DNA from 2 places in the Deinococcus sp. QL22 genome. Region 2 is predicted to be linked to the other one. Evidence: riboswitches for the same ligand, from Rfam matches in the RefSeq annotation. Region 2 holds a riboswitch; the other holds the start of a gene.
The links. Region 2 has a riboswitch for FMN ahead of ribD (bifunctional diaminohydroxyphosphoribosylaminopyrimidine deaminase/5-amino-6-(5-phosphoribosylamino)uracil reductase RibD). Riboswitches for the same ligand answer to the same signal wherever they lie in the genome.
Positions count from the first base shown of each region.

Region 1: it holds a riboswitch for FMN, as region 2 does, so the genes downstream of both, ribD (bifunctional diaminohydroxyphosphoribosylaminopyrimidine deaminase/5-amino-6-(5-phosphoribosylamino)uracil reductase RibD) here and ribD (bifunctional diaminohydroxyphosphoribosylaminopyrimidine deaminase/5-amino-6-(5-phosphoribosylamino)uracil reductase RibD) in region 2, are expected to answer to the same signal.

Region 1 is NZ_CP097150.1:830-9,859, forward strand. Features, by position in the region: gene M1R55_RS16040 (carbohydrate ABC transporter permease) at 1-214, opposite strand, end outside; gene M1R55_RS16045 (LacI family DNA-binding transcriptional regulator) at 266-1,270, opposite strand; gene ribE (6,7-dimethyl-8-ribityllumazine synthase) at 1,881-2,360, opposite strand; gene M1R55_RS16055 (bifunctional 3,4-dihydroxy-2-butanone-4-phosphate synthase/GTP cyclohydrolase II) at 2,409-3,614, opposite strand; gene M1R55_RS16060 (riboflavin synthase) at 3,611-4,258, opposite strand; gene M1R55_RS32150 (RibD family protein) at 4,262-4,900, opposite strand; gene ribD (bifunctional diaminohydroxyphosphoribosylaminopyrimidine deaminase/5-amino-6-(5-phosphoribosylamino)uracil reductase RibD) at 4,897-5,343, opposite strand; FMN riboswitch at 5,411-5,578, opposite strand; gene M1R55_RS16070 (hypothetical protein) at 6,145-6,852, opposite strand; gene M1R55_RS16075 (hypothetical protein) at 6,878-7,198, opposite strand; gene M1R55_RS16080 (hypothetical protein) at 7,195-7,752, opposite strand; gene M1R55_RS16085 (hypothetical protein) at 7,749-8,060, opposite strand; gene M1R55_RS16090 (hypothetical protein) at 8,057-8,272, opposite strand; gene M1R55_RS16095 (transposase) at 8,594-9,030, shown strand, end outside.
Region 2 is NZ_CP097155.1:86,931-95,960, reverse strand. Features, by position in the region: gene M1R55_RS28270 (alpha/beta fold hydrolase) at 1-568, opposite strand, end outside; gene M1R55_RS28265 (PAS domain S-box protein) at 585-2,954, opposite strand; gene ribE (6,7-dimethyl-8-ribityllumazine synthase) at 3,126-3,587, opposite strand; gene M1R55_RS28255 (bifunctional 3,4-dihydroxy-2-butanone-4-phosphate synthase/GTP cyclohydrolase II) at 3,637-4,851, opposite strand; gene M1R55_RS28250 (riboflavin synthase) at 4,848-5,507, opposite strand; gene ribD (bifunctional diaminohydroxyphosphoribosylaminopyrimidine deaminase/5-amino-6-(5-phosphoribosylamino)uracil reductase RibD) at 5,522-6,631, opposite strand; FMN riboswitch at 6,663-6,829, opposite strand; gene queF (preQ(1) synthase) at 7,733-8,197, shown strand; gene M1R55_RS28235 (6-carboxytetrahydropterin synthase) at 8,197-8,607, shown strand; gene M1R55_RS28230 (7-carboxy-7-deazaguanine synthase QueE) at 8,604-9,030, shown strand, end outside.

The sequences.
Region 1 (9,030 bases), on a different replicon from region 2:
CCTGGTAATTGGCCATGCCGACGCCTGTGGGCTCGCTGAGCAGGTTCCAGTCGGTAAAGCTGATCTGAATACCGCGCAGGGCCGGGTACAGATAGAACACCACGAAGCCAATCAGGGCGGGCAGGATGAACAGGTAGCCGGCCAAGGCCTGGGGGGAGAGTCGGCGCGGCGGAGCCGTCGCCTGGAGCGGCACGGCGTCTAATCGGGTGGACATCAAGATCTCCTGGGGTCTCCAGCTCCTGAGGGGCTGGGCAGCGTGCGGGCTTCAGGCCGATTCGCGGACGACGAGCGATACGGGGAAAACGTCTGTCGGGGGTAACTCGCGCTGTTCCACCTGAGCCACGAGGCGGCGGACAGCCTCGCGTGCCATTTCGCCGTGCGGCACGTGCAGGGTGGTGAGCTGCGGGGAGGTGTATTGGGCGAACTCAAAATCATCGAAGCCGCTGATGGCCACATCGGTGGGCACCTGGAGACCTAAGTCGTGCGCGGCCCGGAGAGCACCGGCGGCGATGCGGTCGCTGGCCGCCAGGACGGCGTCTGGTCGTGCGCCACTGGCCCAGAGGGTCTGCATGGCGGCTTCACCGGACGCATACGACCAGCTGCTGGGGATCACCTCGGCCTGCACGCCATGCTCCAGGGTGGCCTGCTGGAAGCCGCGCAGACGCGCCTGCGCGCTGCTGCCGGGATCGCCGCTGGGGATAAGCAGGGCCAGGCGAGCGCGCCCCTGTGCGATATGGTGGCCGACCATCGTGGCGATCCCGCCCTCGTAATCAGCGGAAATGGTAGTTGCCACGCTGTCAGGCAGCACGTGATCGAACAAGACGGTCTGAATGCCGTAAGCCTGGATCTCCAGCAGGTGACTGCTGGGCAGGGTGGTGCCCACCAGCACGGCTCCGCCGAACAACCCTTGCAGGTACCGCTGACGGAAGTGGTCGAGGGTCTCCGGGTGTTCCTGGTCCAGAAAGGCGATGGTCATGCTGTAGCCGTGGGCGTTGGCTTCCGCCACGAAAGCCGACTGGATCAGGTTGCGGTAGGGGTCGTGGATGTCTTCGGCATTGTGGCCAAAGAACGCGCAGCACAGCGTGGTGGTTCGGGATTGGCGCAGCGCCTTGGCAGCTTGGTTCGGGTGGTAGTCCAGCTCCTTGATGGCCGCCAGGACCCGGTCGCGTGTGGCAGGCCGGATGGAGGGGTGATCGTTGAGCACATTGGACACGGTTTGGTAGGACACACCGGCATGGGCAGCGACATTGCGCATGGTGGTTCGGGTCACAGGCGACCTCCAGGTTGGGGCTACTTATTTGAACGATCAAATCATAGCAAAGAAAAATCCTGAACGCAATGGATCGATCAAAAAACGGAGCAGACTTTATCGCAAGGCTTCTCTTGGAACGATCCCGCGTGATGCATGCGTCATTGCGGAAAGCAGCAGGCATCTTCTCTCCTCTACATATCCCTTCCCTTCTACACGTTTGCCTTTCCGTGAATCCTGCGTCTGTGATGCTCTCGTGTCGTGGCCGCAGTCATAGGTTCATGCAGAAGCACTCTGCTTGAGCCGCCACTGACTTTTGGAGGGCATCAGAACGATCGCGCCAATCTCCAAGCTCTCATTCGACTGCATGGGACGCACGGTAACTTGCTTTTTGCGGCCGATGAGCGGGGTCGTGGCGTGCTCACTGGGATCCAAGGTGGCCTACCGGGGCGTGCTGGATGATCATCATCCGGGGGGCAGTGTCGATACAGCTTTGGGTCAGCCACGAGAGGTCAGCTTGCTCAAACTGGTCAAGGTACTCCAGCCCTCAGTCAGTGCCGATTTATACGAAGGCGAGCCCCAGACTTTGCCAGGACTCGCCTCGGTTGGGAGGTTGTAGGTGCTTACACCTTTATCCTGCCGGGTGCTTAGCCAACTGTTTGAGCAAATTGGCGGTTTCTACAACAGCCAGCAAGGCCTCGCCGCCCTTGTTGCCTGCCTTGGTGCCTGCCCGCTCAATGGCCTGTTCGGTGGTATCCGTTGTCAAGATTCCGAACGCTACCGGTACCCCGGTCTCCAGACTGACCCGTGCCAAGCCTGAGGCGGCATTCCCTGCAACAAAGTCGTAGTGGTCAGTCGCCCCTTTAATCACAGCGCCGAGACAAACCACGGCGTCATAGTGGCCGCTTTCCGCCAGTTTCTTGGCCACCAGCGGCAACTCGAACGCCCCTGGAACAGTCACGAGCGTCAGGTCTTCCCGCTTTCCGCCGTGCTGAACAAACGCTGTCTCGGCCCCCTCCACCAGACGGTCAACGATAAAATGGTTCCAGCGGGTATTCACGATGGCAATCTTCAGGTTGGTGGCGATCAAGTTGGCTTCAATTCGTTGCATAGCTTCTCCAGGATCGGGGCAGACGACCACTGTCTGCCCCAAGATGTTTTAGGTGAGGTGGCCGAGTTTGGCCTGTTTGGTCGCGAGGTACGCGAGGTTGTATGGGTTTTCCCCCACATGCAGAGGCACGCGTTCAATGACTTCCAGCCCAAAACCAGACAGGCTGTGCAGCTTGCGCGGGTTGTTCGTGAGCACGCGCAGCTGGCGGGCACCCAGCAGGTGCAGCATCTGCGCGCCTATCCCAAAATCACGGGCGTCCGCAGGAAAGCCCAGTTGCAAGTTGGCTTCTACCGTGTCCGCTCCCGCATCTTGCAGCGCGTAGGCGCGAATCTTGTTCAGCAGCCCAATGCCTCGACCCTCCTGCCGGAGATACACCAACACGCCCCGGCCTTCTTCAGCAATGGCACGCAGGGCCGCGTCGCGCTGCGGACCGCAATCACAGCGCAGCGAGTGAAAGCCGTCCCCGGTCAGGCATTCGGAGTGAACCCGCACCAGCAGCGGTTCCTCCGTGACCTCACCCATCACCAACGCGACATGCTCGGCCCCTGAAAGGGTGTCTTCGAACCCCACGATGCGGAAGGCGCCGTACTCGGTGGGAAGCTCGGCCTCGGCCACCTGCACCATGAAGGGATCATGTTCCAGCCGGTAGGCGATCAATGCCTCGATAGAACCCACCAGGAGCCCGTGCTTCTCTCCGAAAGTAAGAAGGTCGGGCAAGCGGCTCATCTCGCCGTCGTCGCCCATGACCTCACAGATCACTCCAGCGGGCGCAAACCCCGCGAGCCGAGCCAGGTCGCACGCGGCCTCGGTGTGCCCCGCGCGGCGCAGCACCCCACCCGGCCGCGCCACCAGCGGGAAGATGTGGCCGGGACGACGGAAATCGCTGGCCTGAGCCGCCGGGTCGATCAGGGCCGCCACGGTCGCCGCGCGGTCAAAGGCGCTGATCCCCGTGGAATTGCTGAGGTGATCCACACTGACCGTGAAGGCGGTGCCGTTGGGGTCAGTGCTCCGCCCAACCATCGAGGTCAAGTCGAGTTCACGGGCCCGTTCCTGCGTCAGGGTCACGCAGATCAGTCCCCGGCCCTCGCGCGCCATGAAGTTGATCCATTCCGGAGTCGCAGTGGCCGCAGGCATCAACAGGTCGCCCTCATTCTCACGGCTCTCGTCGTCCACCAGGATCACCGGTCGTCCGGCGCGCAACTCGGCGAGGATGTCGAGGATTGGAGACAGCAGGGAAGGAGAGGAAGGCGTCACTGAACCACTCCTGGGGTGGCTTGCCAGTCCCGCATCAGGATCAGGCGCTCAAGGTACTTGGCCATCTGGTCGGCTTCCACGTTGACTTGTGTACCAGGCCGCCAGTCGCGCAGGGTCGTGACCTCCAGGGTATGCGGCACCAGCCAGAGGGTAAATTCGTCCGGCGCAAGGTCTGTCCGGCTCCCCCCAGGACCGCCCACCTCCACGACGGTCAGGCTCACGCCGTCCACGGTGATGCTCCCTTTGGGCACCAAAAACTTGGCGAGCTGAGCAGGAGCACGAACCCGCATGGTGAACGCGCCGGGTTCTTCCCGAACCTCCAACACCTCAGCCACGCCGTCCACGTGCCCGCTCACGACGTGTCCGCCGAACCGGGAGGTGACGCTCATGGCCCGCTCCAGGTTCACGGTAGACCCCGTCTGCCAGTGAGGAGCCGTCTTGGCCAGGGTTTCGTGCGACAGATCGACCGTAAAGGTGGTCTCGTCCCATCCAGTCACGGTCAGGCAGGTGCCGCTGACCGCAATACTCTCGCCGAGGTCGAGGTCAGGCCAGAGGTGTTCGGGGGCGATGCGGAGGGTCAGGTGACCGTTGTGCTCGGCGGCCTGGGTCACGCGGCCGAGCTGTTCAATGATGCCAGTAAACATAGTTCAAGCTCCTTTAAAGGAAGCGGCAGTGAGGCTCGGCCTGCTGAATTGTGGAACCGCATGCAGGAGGCCCTGCATCAGCACGTCTGCTCCAACAGGCGCAAACGTCACGTCAGTCAGGTTCTGCGCCTGGCTCATATGCGTGGGTGCGGGAGCCGCCAATGGACTCAGGCCCGCGCCGAGCAGCCGGGGAGCGACGAAGACACGGACCTCATCGATCAGCTCTGCGGCAAGCAAAGCGCCTGCGAGCGTCGCGCCACCTTCCAGCAGCAGACTGGTGATGCCAAGCTCGCCTAATCCGCTCAGCGCCTGGCTGAGGTCACCTGCGCGCAGGAGATGGAGGTCTTCGCGCTCCAGATGCCGGGCGTCGGTGTCTGGACCCGTGATGATCACCGCTCCAGGTCGCAGGGCACGGGCCGTGCCGGGAATACGGCCCCGGCGGTCAAAGATGACTGGCCGGGGATGTCGTCCTGCAGGCAGGCCGCGGGTCGTGAGTTCGGGGTCATCGGCCAGGACTGTGCCGCTCCCCACCGCAATGGCGTCGAACTGGTCGCGCCAGTGGTGAACCAGGATCCGCGCCGCTCCTCCGCTGACCCAGCGGCTGTCGCCAGACAGGGCGGCCACCCGGCCGTCGAGAGTCATGGCGTACTTGTAGACGACCCAGGGACGCCCCAGACCATCAGGCTGCGAAAGCCCGACTGCTGATGAACGGCTTCGTCCGCGAGAACGCCAACATCCACTTGGATGCCCGCTGCACGCAACCTCTCTACGCCTCTCCCACTCACCTGCGGATTGGGATCCAGAGCGGCCACCACCACGCGTGAGAGGCCTGCCGTGATCAGGGCGTCGGCACAGGGTGGAGTACGGCCGAAATGGCTGCAGGGTTCAAGCGTCACGTACCCTGTTGCGCCGCGCGTCCGTTCGCCGGCCTCGCGCAGGGCAAACACCTCGGCATGCGGTTCTCCCGCCTGGGGATGAAAGCCGCGCCCGACGATCTCGTCACCTTGCACGATGACGCAGCCGACTGGAGGATTGGGAGCCGTGCGGCCCAGCGCACGCGCCGCGAGCTCCAGGGCTTCTTGCATAAACACTCTGTCTGGGGAATAGATTCCGGTACACATGTCAGTTGCCGATTCGCGGGGGCGAATCGACTTCCTCCTTCTCTCATCCGGACTGTGACCGTCGGCTCCGGAGTTTCACCGAATCGGGCTGGGCCTGTACTGCGTCTGGGCCTGGCTTCGCGGGCTGACATGTCAGGCGGGTCGGGCCTTGGTCATGATTACCGCCGGTGGGGAATTTCACCCCGCCCCGAAGGATGGCTTGCGCCAGGGGCACTTTAACAAACAAAGCAGGACACAGAATGTAGCGAACTCATTGGAGCAGGAATGACGGAGCGGAACCTGCACCCGTATACAGGTTGGACAAACACACGGACGGTCTGTCTACATCGACCCGGTTCAGGCACCACCCCTCATAGGCTTGGTATGGGCATGGATACTTGACAGGCCTGCCTAGGTTTGACACGGCAGTGAGCGGTCTCAAACAGCAGCTTGAGCCTCCGCTGTTCACCGCAAAAACCTTCCGATTCTGCTGGCGAATTCCCAGGGGAGAGCGCACACTGAGCACTGTTGCGTCCCACCGCAATTCCAGAGATTCCAGCCCAAACGACTCGCATTGCCCGCGCGGCGTTTCCCAAGAGTGCGCCATTTCTGCGCCTCCGCGACGAACTCGGCATCTTCCTGACCGATCAGGATTTCATCGACCTCTATCCCCGGCGGGGGCAGGTCATGGCGCGTTCCCAGCAGCGTAGCCCCCACCGGCAGCGCGCACTTGTTTGGAGTCGATCAGCTCTCGAAGAGCCCGGGTTACGCGGGCATCGGCCCAATTCATGCGGGCCGCCAATTGACGCGCCCCGAGACCCGCTCCCCCTTGTTCAACAGATCAAGCAGCAATCGCGCGTCCATTGAAAGCCGAGCAGGGGTCGGTGGGGCGGAGGCCTGACGCAAATGATGGCTGGGTAAGCCGAGGCGCGTGAGTTCGAGCACGGCGGCCCCAGACGCCTCCGCCCACGTCGCGTGGGGAGGCAGGCGAGTCGAGCGGCCGTCCACCCAGATGAAGCCTGTCCAGCCTTGACCCGTGAATTCAAGAGAGACGGTCGCTTCAGTGGGGAGACTTGGCGGTTGAGGGGGCGGAGGCGGCAACTGCGCCTGCATCAGCTTGGGAAGCGGCATCAGCGTCAGTGCCCCAGCAGGGGTGAGTTTGCTGCGCTCCAGCGGCGACAGGGCCGCCACCTGCCGCGCCACCGGCTTGAGGGCGCGGGCCTCGCGTTCGGAATGCACGGGGATGCCGACCTCTGCCAGGATGCTGCGCGTCGTGTACGCGTCGATCAGGAAGTACGCCCAGGTGCGCGTCCTGTTCCAGATCTCCTGCACGTACTCTCCGAACGAGGAGAACCCCTCACGGTAGAGCCTCTGATCACGAATGGTTTTGAGTGCGGAACCAATCCGGTCGACCGCGTCGCGGTGGTCACGGATCGTTGCCTCGCAGCGCGTGAGTTCACCCCGCTCCGCCTCGGTCAACGGCGCTGGCTTCATGCGGCCCGCCTCTCTTGGAGACGGATCACGGCCGGCTCCTGAGTGAGGTCTGGAGGGCAGAAATCCGGGCTTGAACGCGCTCAATGCGGACTTTCAACTCATCGGCAGTCAGCGGGCGCTTGCCCGGATCGGCGGCGTTCAACTCAGACTGGTGGCGGCGCTGGGCGGTGCGGGAGAGGAGGCCGCCCCGGCAGATCGAGCGCACGGTGTACTCACTGGGCCAGCCGGGCGAGGTGTGCACAGCTTCCAAGACGCCCCAGCGTTCGCGCTGCGTCTTGCCTTCCAGCCAGGTCACGAATTCCCCCTCGGCAAAGGCCTGCGCCAGGATGGCCACCGGGCGATTCATGCGCGGTCGTACCGCTGGCCGTCCGGCTGAAACACGCTGCCCTGTTCCATCGCCACGTCGAGCACGGCCTTCAAGCGGCCCATCCGCCACCCACTGCGGGACAGGCGGCTCATCAGCATCGACTCGGACATGGGGCGGCCCTGCGCTTTCAGGCAGCTCAGGAGCTGCTCGATCTCCAGCTCTGAGACTGGCGTGCTGTCTCCGCGCAAAGGCGGCAGATCCTGCACGGCGGCTGGTTGCTGGAGCGCGCTGAAGTCCGCAAGGTTCCGGGCCGCGTGAGAGGTGGACACGATCACGGTGGCCCCCTCCGAAACACGTCCACCCTCTGGAGAAACCACGTGCTCATCGGCGGGTTGAGCGGTTCCCTTGAGGGTGTGCAGCCGGTAGTGGCCCGCCGAGACGCGCTCAATCTTGTCTTCGCCTGCCAGTTGGCGCAGGCGGCCGCTGACCGTTTGCGTGGGCAGCTTCAGCTCTGCTCCCACCTGTGAGGCTGTCCAGATCCGTGCCCGGTCGCCGCGCATCACGTTTAGGACAGACTCCATCGCGCCGGTCATGATTCCCCTCGGAACATACGGGACACGAACCTCGCAGCGGCCAGTTTGGGCACGTCTTCGAGCAAGATGCTGACGAGGTAAGCGCGGGTCGTGTTGGCAATGCTCCCCAGACCCGCGTCATTCCACAACTCCGCAATAGACTCATCATTGTGGCCGTTCAGGAAGTCCTGTGTCAGTTGGAAGGGAAGCACACCAGGCAGGTCTGGTGTGCGCGCGAATTCCGCGACGAAGCTGGTTATACCTCTATGTGGGCCGAGCGCACGCTTCCAGCCCCGGTCGGTCTCCACCAACTGGCCAGCGGCCGTCACTCCTGCACCCGGCCAGCGGCCCACACCTGCCGCACCCGGCATGTGCGGTACCGGTGAATCACGGGCACCTGGCAAACAACGTACCCGAGCACTTCCAGACCGCGTACCAGCAGCCGAGCATACTGAGGACTCACTTCCAGCGCGACGGCGATCTGCTTCAGGCTCAGCGTGGAGACGTCTTCAAACAGGGCCAAGGCCCGGCGGCCCGGCATTCGAGCGGCGGCAACTGAGTGCGCTCAGGGACAGGCCTGGACGCCACGGGAGAGGCAATCGCCGTCACGCGCCCACCTTGAGCAGTTCGTCATCCTTGTTCCTCCCGCACAGGACGTGTGCGTTCTCGCCTGAGACGAACGCGCTAGCGTAGGCCACATGTTTTCCACCACCCGCATCACCTTCCCCAAGGGACCAAACGTCAGCCTGCCCTGCTCTCAAGTTTGCCGTTGAAGTGGTGAACAATTGGAACTGACCCCCGAAGGCTGACGGCCTGACACAAAGTATGAGAAAGCGTCCCCGGTAGGGGACACTTTCTGTTTGTGAAGACTGAAAATATCGCCGGGGACGCCTCCCGACTGTACCAAGCGATCCTGCCCCACCTCCACCCCGCCCTATGGAACGACGTCCGCAACACCCGTACGCTGGCGTGGATGGTCAGTGGCCTGGTGCTGTCCCAGAGCGTCTCCATCCCCTCCTGGCTGCCGCACATTCACTCCCAGGCCACAGTCGCTCAGAGTACCGAACGTCGCTGCCGACGGTGGCTGGAGAATCCAGCCATCGACCCTGGCAGCGTGTATGGCCCCCTCATCACCCGAGCCCTGCGGGAGTGGGGCCCGCATTCCCTGACGCTGGCACTGGACACCAGCATCCTGTTCGGACGCTTCTGTCTGATCCGGGTGGCCGTCCTCTACCGGGGACGAGCGGTACCGCTCGTCTCCCGCATCCTTGAGCATGCCAGCGCTCAGGTCAGTACCGA
Region 2 (9,030 bases):
CACCCGCCACCTCAGGCTTCACCCCCCGCACGCTCTCAGCGATCTCCTGGAGAGGGAGAGACACCGGCTGGTTGAGCAGGATACCCGTCAGGGTACCCTGCCAGTCCTGACGCCCATCGATCAACCCGTAGAAGCTGTCCACATCCCCCCGCTCGAAGCCGCCCTTGTAGGTCGCGTCATTCAGGTAACGCGGATTCGCCCCGATGAACACCAACGCGTCGAAGCGTTCTGGACGTTCCAGTGAAGCCAGCAGTCCGATCATCGCGCTCATGGAGGCACCCAGCAGGGTAATGTTCCGCAGGTCAAGTTCGTCGATCAAGCGCACCATGTCGGCCGCGTACCCTTCGAACCGCTGGTGACGCTCCGCGCGCCACAGGTCTGAATCCGACTGTCCGAAGCCAGCGAGATCATACGTCACGATCCGGTGGGTCTGTGCAAAAGCAGCCACCTGGTGTCGGAAAATTCCCTGGTGGGAACAAAAGCCGTGGGCGCACAGCAGTGTCTGCGGGCCAGACCCGGTGATGGAGGCGCTGGATCGCTGGGCGAACGTCAGATCAAGAACAGTCATAGTGAATTCTCCTGGGCTAGTGTGGTGAGCTCTCCCTCCTGATCCAAGATGTGCAGGAAGGCCTGAACAACCCGTTCATCCAGCAGCACCCCGGCCTCCTGGCGAAGCTGCTCGGCGGCTTCCTGGGGCGTCCAGGCCTTTTGTAAGGCCGTTCACTGGTCAAGGCGTCGTAGACGTCAACCACAGCGAAGACGCGGGCGGCGAGAGGAATATCCGTGCCAGCCAGACCCTTCGGGTACCCGCTGCCATTCCAGCGCTCCTGGTGGTACAGCACCACTTCCAGGGTGGTCGGCGGCAGAGAAGGAATGTGCTCCAGCATCTCGTACCCAATCCCCGGGTGCCGCTTGATCACGTCCCATTCCTCCGGTGTCAGTTTCCCCGGCTTCAGCAAGATCGCATCGGGAATGGCGACTTTCCCCGTGTCGTGCAGGAACGCGCCCCAGCGCAGGGCGTCCAGGTCAGCGCCGGAAAACCCCAGAACCCGGCCTAGCCTCTCGGTGAAGGCCACCACGCGGTCGGTGTGTCCTTTAGTCTCGTAATCGCGGTACTCCAGCGCCAGACCCATGGCCCGCAGGGTCTCTTCGCGCGACTGCTGGAGTTCCTTCAAATGAACGCTGCGCTCCACCACCCGGCTGGTCTGCTCCCCCACCCCCAGCAGCAGCCGCCGGCTGTCCTCGTCCACGTCCACCGCGTCGTTCGTGCCGAACGCCAGGAAGCCGCGCAGCACCTCACGTGTCACGATGGGCAACACCGCCAGAGAGGTCCAGACCCGTCGGGGCAAAGCCTCGGGCGGGCTGAACACGGGCTCGTCTGGTCCGGCGAAAAAGGCTGCCTGACGCCGCAACGCCTTGCCGACTTCCCCAGCGCGGTGGGCTTTGGCCCACGGGGTCGTCCAGGCGAAGAGCTCGTCGGCCACCTGTCCAGCCCGAAGCAGCTCGATCGGGCTGTTCCCATCCATGGGAAAGAAAAAGCCGTAGTCGTACGCGGTGAGGTCTAGGCAGTGGTCCAGCGCCGCCTGAATGAGCTGTTCTAACGAGTCCTGGGCGGCGAAGTCCGCCGTGAGATTGACCAGATGCTGAAAGCGGCGCAGCTGAAGGTGCAGGGCCTCCTCGGCGGCAATCCGTACCGTGACGTCGCGCGTATTGATCATCACCCCCCCGATGTCTGGATCATCAGTCGAGTTGACGCCGGTGGATTCCAGCCACACCCAGTGGCCCTCTTTGTGCTGAAAGCGGTAAGTGGTCAGCACCGGGGTTCGAGACCTGACCGCTTCCCGGAAGACCTGCATCACCCGGTCGAGATCTTCCGGATGGATTCCGTTGAACACATTGACGCCCAACCGTTCCTCTGGCGTGTAGCCCAGCATGGGCGTCATGGCCGGGCTGATGTACTGGGTCACCCCATCCAGCCCAATGATGCTGACCAGGTCATGACTGTATTCGGTGATTTTGCGGTAGAAGCGCTCCTGCTGCTGAAGTCGCGCATTCAACTCGCTGCGCTCCAGTGCCAGGGCGCACTGAGCGGCAATGGTGCGTAGGAACCGACGTTGTGTTTTGCTCAGGGCCCTGTTCTCCACGAACGAAAGGGTAATCGCGCCCATCACGTGGCCGTTCATCCGCAGGGGAAGAACCGCCTGGTTCCCGCTGGCCGGCGTGAGAAGATGTTGCCACTGCGGATACAGGGTCAGCCAATCCTCACGCGTCAGAAACAGGTCTTGCCCTGCGCGAATCGCGTCTGCTGCGGGAACGGCGCTCTCTAGGGGAAAGCGCCGCCACGGACGCTCTTCGCGGGCGGGATACCCGGCACTGCCCACGATCTCCACGTGCTGCCGATCTGAACAGAGCAGCATCACGCTGCCTGCACTGGCGCCCATGGCTTCTAGGCCCTGAAGGAGGATGATCTGCACGACCTCGGACGTGGTGTTCGTGCTCGCCAGCGCGGTGCTGAGACCTTCCAAGGCGCGGGCGCGCTGCTCGGCGTGGATGCGGAGGGTCGCGTTGCGGGCCTGCACGAGCACCGCGCCCACATTGGGATCGTGCAGCAGGTTGATGGCCGTTCCTTCTAACCAGCACCAACTCCCGTTGGCGTGCTGGAGGCGGTAAGGAGACAGGCTCACGGTGACGCCAGGCAGCAACTGCATCAGCTGCTGGGAAATGCGTTCACGGTCTTCCAGGTGGAGGGCGGTGAAGGTTACGTGGTGCCCCTCAGCCGTGGGCGTGCGGTCACAGCCCAGGTACCGCTGAACGGACGGGCTCTGGTACAGGATGCGGCCGTCCCGGTCGAGCAGGGTGATCAGGTCAGCGCTGTGCTCAATGAGCGCCTGAAAAAGAGCTGGGCCACTGGACACGGGGCTGAAGGTCAATGGCGTGGTTGGGGACTCAGTCACATAAACCTCCAGGCGGCGCTCCCCTAACAAGACTGAGAGGTCGTGAGCGACATGAGCATGGCATGAAGTCACTCACTTTGGTCTTACATCAGATGACCGCAAGAAAAATGGTGTGACTGTCCGGTTGGCTCGATCTAGATCAATCAGGGAGGGGGCCGCCTCCAGGCCTCGTCACAACTTTCTGAGCAGGTTGGCGGTCTCAATCACGGCCAGCACGGCCTCTATTCCTTTGTTCCCAGCCTTGGTGCCCGCGCGTTCGATGGCCTGCTCGATGGTATCCGTGGTCAACACCCCGAACGCGACCGGCACGCCCGTCTCCAGACTGACCCGGGCCAGCCCGGAGGCCGCGTTCCCAGCCACGAAGTCGTAGTGATCGGTGGCGCCCTTGATGACCGCGCCCAGGCAGACCACGGCGTCGTACTCGCCACTCTCCGCAAGCTTTTTGGCGACCAGCGGCACCTCAAATGCGCCCGGGACGGTGACCAGGGTCAGGTTCTCGGTGGTTCCTCCGTGCTGGACGAAGGCGGTCTGTGCCCCCTCGACCAAGCGGTCCACGATGAAATGGTTCCAGCGGGTATTCACGATGGCGATCTTGAGGTCGGTGGCGATCAGGTGGGCTTCAATGTGCTGCATGGGTTCTCCAGGGCGGCGGGCGAGCCGTTCGGTCTCGCCCCCGCCTTCTTTACTTGAGGTGGCCGAGCTTGACGTGTTTGGTGGCGAGGTAGTGCGCGTTGTGGGGGCCCGCTCCGACGTGCAGGGGCACGCGTTCGATCACCGTGAGCCCGAAGCCGGAAAGAGCGTGCAGCTTGCGCGGATTGTTGGTCAGCACCCGCAGGTGCCGGGCACCCAGCAGATGGAGCATCTGGGCGCCGATGCCGAAGTCACGGGCGTCGGCAGGGAAGCCCAGCTGCAAGTTGGCCTCTACCGTGTCTGCGCCCGCGTCTTGCAGGGCGTAGGCACGAATCTTATTCAGCAGCCCAATGCCCCGGCCCTCCTGCCGCAGGTACACGAACACGCCCCGGCCTTCTTCCGCAATGGCCTGCAAGGCCGCGTCGCGCTGCGAGCCGCAGTCGCAGCGCAGGGAGTGGAAGCCGTCTCCGGTCAGACATTCGGAATGAACGCGAACCAGCAGCGGTTCTTCCGTGATTTCGCCCATCACCAGTGCGACGTGTTCGGCCCCCGAGAGGGTGTCCTCAAAGCCCACGATGCGAAACGGCCCATACTGGGTGGGCAAGTCCGCCTCCGCCACTTGGGCCATGAAAGGATCGTGTTCCATCCGGTGGGCGATCAGCGCCTCAATGGAGCCGACCAAAAGTCCGTGTTTCTTTCCGAAGGCCAAGAGATCAGGTAAGCGGCTCATCTCGCCGTCGTCTCCCATCACCTCGCAGATGACTCCTGCGGGAGGGAATCCAGCCAGCCGCGCCAGGTCACACGCGGCCTCGGTGTGTCCGGCGCGGCGCAGCACCCCTCCGGGCCGCGCGACCAGCGGAAAGATGTGGCCGGGGCGGCGGAAGTCCGTGCCGCTGGCGTCCGGGTCGATCAGAGCAGCCACCGTTGCAGCGCGATCATAGGCGCTGATGCCGGTGGAGTTGCTCACGTGGTCCACGCTGACCGTGAAGGCCGTGCCGTGAGGGTCAGTGCTCGCGCCCACCATCGGGGCGAGGTCAAGGGCGCGGGCCCGCTCGAACGTCAGGGTCACGCAGATCAGCCCCCGTCCCTCGCGGGCCATGAAGTTGATCCAATCGGGGGTCGCGGTGGCGGCGGGCATCAGCAGGTCACCCTCGTTCTCGCGCCCCTCGTCGTCCACCAGGATCACCGGGCGCCCGGCGCGCAACTCGGCGAGCAGGTCGGGAACGGAGGAAAGGGTGATGGACTGGCTCTCAGAGGCGGGGATCATCGGGCCACCTCTTCCTGCCCGACCTGGGCAGCTTCCCAGTCCCGCATCAGGATCAGCCGCTCCACGTACTTCGCCATCTGGTCGGCCTCTAAGTTGACCGTCGTGCCGGCTTGCCAGGTGTGCAGGGTGGTGACTTCCAGCGTGTGCGGCACCAGCCAGAGGGTGAACTCGTCCGGCACGAGATCAGCCCGGCTGCCGCCGGGACCTCCCACATCCACCACAGTGAGGCTCACACCGTCCACCGTGACGCTGCCTTTGGGCACCAGGAACCGGGCGAGGTGGCGGGGCGCGCGAACGCGCATGGTGTAGGCGCCGGGTTCCTCACGGACGTCTTGCACTTCGGCGACCCCGTCCACATGACCGCTGACGACGTGGCCGCCGAAGCGGGCAGAGGCGCTCATGGCGCGCTCCAGGTTCACGCGGGTGCCAGACGCCCAGTGGGGCGCAGTCTTGGCCAACGTTTCGTGGGACAGATCGACGCTGAAGGTCTGAGCATTCCACCCCGTCACAGTCAGGCAGGTTCCACCCACAGCGATACTCTCGCCGAGATGGAGATCCGTCCACATCCGTTCAGGCGCGATGTTCAGGCGCAGGTGGCCGTCTTCTTCTGCGGCGCGCGTGATGCAGCCGACTTGTTCGATAATTCCTGTAAACATGATTGGTTTCTCCCTCAAGTGGAGCACGTGGCTGCAGCCTGGGCTGTCACGTGTGGAATGGAGTGGAAAAAGCCCTGGACAAGCACGTCCGGACCAACTGGTGTGACGGTCACGCCCTGCAGGTCTCGCGCCTGACTCATCCGCAGTGGCCCAGGGGCAGCCAGGGGATTTAAGCCCAGCCCCAGCAGCTTCGGGGACACGAAGGCGCGCACCTCGTCAATCAGATCGGCTGCGAACAGGGCGCCAGCCAAGATTGGCCCGCCCTCGAGCAGCAGACTCGAGATGCTGAGCGTGCCCAGCGCCTCCAGCGCCTCCGAGAGGCCATCAGCATGCACGATGTCCACGCCCTCTGCTTCTAGATGCGTGGTGTCGCGACCGGGCGCAGTGACGACTACGGCACCCGGCCGCAGGGCCCGTGCTGTTCCCGGAGTGCGGCCCCGGCGGTCGAACAGGACAGGTCGGGGGTCGCGCCCGCCGGGGACACCGCGGGTCGTAAGCCGGGGATCGTCGGCGAGCACCGTGCCCCCGCCCACCCCGACGGCGTCCAGCTCGTCGCGCCACCGGTGGACGAGAGCCCGGGCGGCCTCCCCACTGATCCAGCGGCTGTCGCCGGAGGTGGCCGCCACCCGGCCATCGAGGGTCATGGCGTACTTGTAGATCACCCAGGGCCGCTTCCGCAGGATCAGGCTGCGAAAGCCCGCTTGCTGGCGTAGCGCCTCTGGGGCCAAGACACCGACCGTGACGTCGATTCCTGCGGCGTGCAGGCGCTCCACGCCGTGTCCGCCGACCTGCGGATTGGGGTCGAGGGCGGCGACTACTACGCGTGACACTCCGGCCGCGATCAGGGCGTCGGCACAGGGCGGCGTGTGGCCGAAGTGGCTGCACGGCTCCAAGGTGACGTAGGCGGTGGCTCCGCGGGCGCGGGCGCCTGCCTCACGCAGCGCGAACACCTCGGCGTGTGGCTCTCCGGCCCGCGGGTGAAAGCCGCGCCCAACGACCTTACCCTCGCGCACGATCACGCAGCCAACCGGCGGATTGGGGGTGGTTCGGCCCAGCCCGCGCGCGGCGAGTGTCAGGGCTTCTTGCATGAACAACTGGTCTGGCGGATGAATTCCGGTATACATGTCAGCTGCCGATTCGCGGGGGCGAATCGACTTCCTCCTTCTCTCATCCGGACTGTGACCGTCGGCCTCGGAATCTCACCGAGTCGGGCTGGGCCTGTGGTGCATTTGGGCCTGGCTTCGCGGGCTGACATGCCGGGCTGTTGGGGCTAGGTCATGATCACCGCCGGTGGGGAATTTCGCCCCGCCCCGAAGGATGGCTTGCGCCACGGACACTCTAGACACTTTGAGCAGGGGACGTGGTGCATCTCTTACCAAGAGGGGTTGGAAACGCAAGTGACAGGGAGGCAAGGGATCCGACGGATTGTCGCCAGGGTATGGGGCGCCGCACGTAACGTCTCAGGCAAGGACTCGTCACAAAACGACAGCGAACCCTACTCAGCACATCCGCCCTGTTCGTTCGCTCTCTGCTCCTCATTTTCAATAGCCCATGCTCTTTGAGTACGTGTCTAAAGCAAGGAGTCCCAACTGTCGAGATGCGGCAGTATCCCGTGACCGCCCCGGATTGTCGCCGAGCAGGCGAGAGACCTCCGCATGCGGCCCATCAGCCCCCAACTCCTGAATTTTTTGAAGCAGGCTTGTCTCTCTCAGGACGTAGCAGGCCGTCAACTTCCCGACACCAGGGATTGAGATGAGCAGTCTGAACCTGCTTCCCGAGTCCAGAAGACTCTGCGGTGGAAGCGGGCTCAACCCACCCCTTGGCAACCTTTCATACACGATCTAGCACGCGAAAGCCGTGATCGCTGGCGTACCGTTGCTCGCAGGTCATTCAAGCAGGCTGATCAACGTGTCGTGGTGGAGACTATCCCAGTCCACCCCTTGTCCACAGGGTTAGGGTTGTGCTACGAACCCACGTGCTGACGGGACCCGGAGCAAGCGCTGGAAACGTAGCGGGTTCTGTACGGGACAACGCGCACTCTTCTCCTATCAGAAATGAGCTCCAAAGACTGAGTCTCTGGCCTTGCCGCATGGCACCTCAATCCCCATAATGCCCCCGAGCTTGTCCCAAGCGCTTTGCCGCAGGAGACAACCTCCCAACAAGGATGACCTGTGCTGTCATCCCGGCCATGCGGTGTCCAGCCCGTGGTCGTCAGGGAGAACACAATGACGAATGCAATTCCTGGGACTGATTGTGGTCCCCAAAACCCTGGTTTTGACCGCCGCTACGACGTGCAAGGTCTCGACGCAATTGATGTGGCTGTCCTCGGTACTTTTCCCCACCTGCGGGAAGACGACCCCGTGCGTTACCCCGGGGAGCCCATGCAGATCGAGATCATCACCGATGAGTTTAGCCCAGTCTGTCCCTGGAGTGGCCTGCCTGACTTTGGCCGCTTGGAAATCCGCTATCACCCGCGCGACACCTGCGTCGAACTGAAAAGTCTGAAATACTACCTGACGAGCTACCGTTTTGTGGGCATTTACCACGAGCATGCAACGCGGCGGGTCTTGGCTGGTCTGGTGGCCCTCCTTAATCCCCTCAGCCTGGAAGTTCGTTGCGATTACGGGATGCGGGGCGGGATCAATACCATCTGCACAGCGAAGTATTTGTCCCCGAGTGCAGCGCCCTGATGCCTTGGACCCTGACGACCGAATTTACCTTTGATTCGGCTCACGTCATCACCGGCTATGACGGCCCGTGTGGTCGCCTCCACGGCCACACCTACCGCGTGCGCATGGCCCTGACCTCTGAGCAATTGCGCCCCAGTGCTCACGTGAAACGGCACATCATGGTGGCCGACTTCAAGACGCTCAAATGGGCCAAAAAAGACGTTGACCAGGGCGGCTTAGATCACGCCTACCTCAACGATTTGCCCGACCTGGGGGATGACACGACGGCAGAAGTGATCGTAGCCTACTTGCACCGCAAGACCTTGGAACGTGTGCGCGCCGATCTGCCGGACGGCGATGATGGGGACGACCTGCGGCTGAGGGTCACCCTCTGGGAAACGCCTGACTCTTCGTGCGAGTACTGGGAATGAAATATCCCGTCTATGAGCGCTTCTACACCTGGCAAGGAGAAGGCGTGCACTTGGGCCGCGCCGCCTACTTCATTCGGCTCTATGGTTGCCCACAGGCCTGTCCCTGGTGTGACAGTGCGGGCACCTGGCACAAGGACTACCGTCCGGCAGGCGTAACCCTGATGAGCGACACCGACTTGGCCGAGGTCGTCCGGCAAGACAGTCCTGACGGGGCGGTCGTGGTCATCACGGGTGGGGAACCCATCCTGTTCGATCTCGCCCCCCTGGTGGACGCCCTGCATGCCCTGGGCCGCCGGGTGCACCTAGAAACCAGCGGAATTGCCCCATTGCGCGGCGACATTGACTGGGTCACCTTGTCGCCCAAGCCCTTTGGCCAGTGGCCGGAGGCCAGTGTGGTTGCCCAGGCCAGTGAGGTCAAAATCA